One region of the Clostridium sulfidigenes genome, then DNA from elsewhere that is predicted to be linked to it. Evidence: riboswitches for the same ligand, from Rfam matches in the RefSeq annotation. Region 1 holds a riboswitch; the other holds the start of a gene.
The links. Region 1 has a riboswitch for cyclic di-GMP ahead of ACTNBA_RS03350 (SpaA isopeptide-forming pilin-related protein). Riboswitches for the same ligand answer to the same signal wherever they lie in the genome.

Region 1 (2,211 bases):
ATAATTATCCTCAGTTTGGTTTCCATCCATCTTAACACTACCATCTACAAAAGTTAACCCCTCTGGTATATCATCAGTAACTACAGCATTTGGAATATTTTGAGCATTGTTATTTACATAAATAGTCCAATTAATTCTCTTTGCCTCTACATCGTACTTTCCATCTTTTCTAATAAAGTCTGTATAAATAGCTACTGATGCCTCATTAGATTCTACAAAAGTTCCATCATGATTAAAGATTGCTTTATTCTTCTCATATACCGTAGCTCCCTCAGATTTAAAAACTTCTGGATTTACTACCTTAGTTTTAAAGGTAATTACTTGCTCTGTTTCTATTACACTTGGAAATTTATAAGTTAATCTATTATTGTTATAATCATAGTTATAATTTGCTGTATCTGCACTAACTCCATTTATAGTAACAGAACCAGGTATAAACTGTTGTCCCACTGAAATGTTGTCCACAATATCAGCATCATTAACCGTGACTCCTTCTGTATTCACAATTACTTTCCAAGTAATCTCATTTTTAGAAGGGTCATAACTTCCGTACTTTATAGCAGAAGCATCAGGAACTTCCGGTTGCTCAAGGTTTACGTTAATTATAACAGGAGAAGAATTTCCTCCAATTTCAAATGTAATAGGTACTGGACTAGGTCCTCCTATTTGGTCAGGATCAAATTGAGTATCAATAAAAAAGAATCCTGAAACATTGGAATTATTCTCTGCAAATTCATTAAAAGTAATGGTAACATTACCATCAGTTTCTATTTTAACATTTGCAATTGTATCACCATTATCAAGAGTAATAGGGAAATTTAGTGTACTTATTATTTGGATTTCCTTAGGTATTTTCAAAGTATAAGTATCACCATTTTTTACCGTCCCCTGATTTGGTATAGTAAACTTATAGGTTAGTTTTACCTCTTCATTTTTACTTATGGGATTTGATGACTCATTTATAGGATTCCCATCATTACCTGTTAATCTTACTTCAGTAATAAATGGGAAATCTCCTGTAATATCCATAGCACTAGCTTGCATTGTAGGAACAATATTTAAAACTTGACAAACTACAATAACTAAAGCCATAAAAATAGATACTCTCTTCTTTACCTTAGGTGCAGACATAAATTTCTTCTTTTTCATAATTCTCCTCCTTAATAATTTTTTTCAATAAAAAAGACCGACCCTATACCAATCTTATATAAATATAAGATTGGTTATAAAGGTCGGTTGCACTACTTACTCCATATATACAAAGTGCCCAAATTAGTATATACTTCAATGTTTCCTTAAAACTATTAGAAAATTGTATTTAATATTTTTGGAACAAAATTAAATCAATCTATGCTTAAGTATAAAAACAGATAGTTTGTTCTTTAGTTTGGGTATGGATTTAAATTTCTTTTTTAATCTTCCTCCCTAATAATTTTTTGTAATAAAAAAACCGACCCCATGCCAATCTTATATATAAGGTTGGTTATAAAGGTCGGTTGCACTACTAACTCCGTATATACAAAGTGCCCAAATTAGTATATACTTCAGTGTTTCCTTAAAACTTATAATAAAATTCACTCAATGATTTATAAACGAAACCAAATCATGTAATATTTATTATTTTTTAATATATTTTACTATTTAAGTATAGCTCTATATTTAGTATTTGTCTATACACTTTTTGGGGTTTTTTATACTAATATTTTCTATATCCAAGTTTTAAACTTATATAACTAAAACCGACCCCATGCAATCTTATATAAATATAAGATTGGTTATAAAGGTCGGTTGCACTACTAACTCCATATATACAAAGTGCCCAAATTAGTATATACTTCAGAATTTCCGTAAAACTTATAATTAATTAATCTACTATTTTATAAGAGGATATTAGCACAAGTAGATATAACAGTCAACAATTTAATTGCATAAAATACATAATTATCTATAAATATGACTAAAAGTAACATATGTATGTTTATTGTTTTAACATATAATATTGTATACATTAGCAATATTAAATTTTCACCTAAAAACAATAGGCATGAAACATTGATAACTCAAGCTTCACACCTATTTAAATTTTATAATATTATAATTAGGGGATAATTATAAGTATTAACTTTATTATTCTACTACTAAAGTAGCTTGCATTGTTTGACCCTTTCTTACGAATTCTATAGGAATACTATCTCCATCACTGTAGGCTTC
Region 2 (2,211 bases), on a different contig from region 1:
AATAATACGGAGATGAATGGTGTAAAGCTGTTAGCTGATAAAAATAATCCAGGTGATACAGTGGATCTACTTATTGGAGCAACTAGTGATTATGTAACTAAACTGCCAACATATAATTTAACATCTACAGGACTAGGACTTGTGAATGCTGATGGTAGCAATAAAATAAGTGTAGAGAATATGAATGATGGATTAAAACGCTTAGATGATGCTATAGATAAGCTGAGTTCTGGAAGAGGAAAGTATGGAGCTCTAAGTAATAGAATGGAGTCTACTGCAGATTATACCAGTGAAATAGCAGGTAAGGTAGAAGGGGCAGAAGGTGAAATTACTGGTACTGATATAGCACTAGAAATGGTTGAATATGCTAAAAACTCAATTTTAGTGGAATCAGGTATGGCTATGATGGCTCAAAGCAATGAATTTCCACAGGATATTCTACAAATATTGAGCAATGTATATCCTAATAGGTAGAGAAAAGAAATTTCATGTAGCAAATAGGGAATTTTAAGTAAAAAGTAAAAATTTTCAGTTTAAAAGGTTGAATGGAAGAAAAATATAGTATATAATGCAGATATGTGAAAAAACTAAATAGGCAAAACTAACGAAAGTTAGTGACGCAAAGCTATAGGGGCTAAGCCTAAGGGGATGCCAGCCAGTTGCCAAAGAGTAAGTATACTTTTTGTTTTAGGTATTATAGAAGTAAATAATATTTTTATTTTAACCTTGTTGTAATTAAAAGCTACTCTTTTTGAGTAGCTTTTTATTATATAAATTTTACAATTTATTGTAAAAAATTACAAAGGATTTTGTAAAATATACTGAATTGTAAACAATTACTTAGTTTCATGTTTTTAAAGAGTATTTTACATAAAATAACATGTAACCATTATTATTCAATATTTACCATACTATATTTTACTTATAATTAAGTTTATAGACTTATTTCTATTTAACGTAAGATTAAAGCATAAAAAATAAAAAAAAATTCGTAGGTCTAACAAAAAAAAGAAGGGATTTAAGTATTTATGTCTAATTTATAAACATCAAGTATGTTTTTATGGAAAATGGAGGTATAAAATGTCACAAAATCAAGTATATGGATTGCTAAAAAAATCTATGAATGTAACTGTTGAGGCTAATAAAGTTATTGCTAATAATATTGCAAATGTAAATATAAAAAACTATAAGAGATATTATGTTCCCTTTGAACAAGTGATGGAAGAATCAAAAGCAAATGGTAATTTGAAAACTACAAATGAAAGACATATAGGCATTGGGAACAAAGATGTACAAGTTAAAAGAGATGACAGTGCATCTATGCGAGAAGATGGTAATAACGTGGATATTGAAACAGAAATGACAAGTCAAGCTGCTAATACTATGATGTATGAATCTTTAGTTAGATTTGCCAGTGGAAAGCTAAATAGTACAAGTAGAGTTATAAAAGGAGGGAACTAAAAGTGGAGGCATTTAGAGGAATGAGAATTTCAGCTAGTGGTCTTACTGCAGAAAGATTAAGAATGGATACTATCTCTTCTAATATTGTTAATGCAGGAACTACAAGAGGAAAAGATGGAAAGCCTTATGTAAGAAAGATTGCTATGTTTCAAGAGAACTTAAAGGAAGCCTACAATAAAAGCAATGGAAAAGTAGAGGACAAGTTAAATGGGGTTAAAGCAGTTGGCATTGTAGATGATGAATCAGAACTTATTAAGGTGTATAATCCAAGTCATCCAGATGCAGATGAAGAGGGATTTGTAACTATGCCAAATGTAAATATCTCCAATGAAATGGTGGAGCTAATAGCATCAAGTAGAGCTTATGAAGCCAATGTCAATGCAATGAATGCACAAAAAAGTATGTTTTTAAAAACTTTAGAAATAGGTAAATAAAAGATGGGAGTAGTACTTTATGATGAACAATTACATACCAAATGCAACAATTTTTCAAAATGAGCTAAGGGAAATTTATGGGGTAAAAGAAAAGGATACTGAAGAGAATAGCGCTTCAAGTGGCACAGGATTTGCAGCTGTTATAAAGGATGAATTGCAAAAGGTCAACGATCTACAAGTTGAAGCAGATAATAATGTAACAGGATATATTGCAGGAGAGAAAAGTATCCATGAAGTAGTATTAGCTACAGAAGAGGCATCTATGTCCCTAGAGCTTGCTATTCAAATAAGAAATAAGCTAGTTGATGCTTATAAG

Region 2: linked by a shared signal. The riboswitch ahead of flgB (flagellar basal body rod protein FlgB) and the one ahead of ACTNBA_RS03350 (SpaA isopeptide-forming pilin-related protein) in region 1 are both predicted to bind cyclic di-GMP.

The regions. Positions count from the first base shown of each region.
Region 1 covers NZ_JBQHQR010000002.1:307,060-309,270, forward strand. The annotation lists gene ACTNBA_RS03350 (SpaA isopeptide-forming pilin-related protein) at 1-1,149, opposite strand, end outside; cyclic di-GMP riboswitch class II at 1,222-1,303, opposite strand; cyclic di-GMP riboswitch class II at 1,482-1,563, opposite strand; cyclic di-GMP riboswitch class II at 1,774-1,855, opposite strand; gene ACTNBA_RS03355 (S1C family serine protease) at 2,128-2,211, opposite strand, start outside.
Region 2 covers NZ_JBQHQR010000004.1:327,522-329,732, reverse strand. The annotation lists gene ACTNBA_RS07185 (flagellin N-terminal helical domain-containing protein) at 1-474, shown strand, start outside; cyclic di-GMP riboswitch class I at 585-667, shown strand; gene flgB (flagellar basal body rod protein FlgB) at 1,081-1,461, shown strand; gene flgC (flagellar basal body rod protein FlgC) at 1,464-1,895, shown strand; gene fliE (flagellar hook-basal body complex protein FliE) at 1,915-2,211, shown strand, end outside.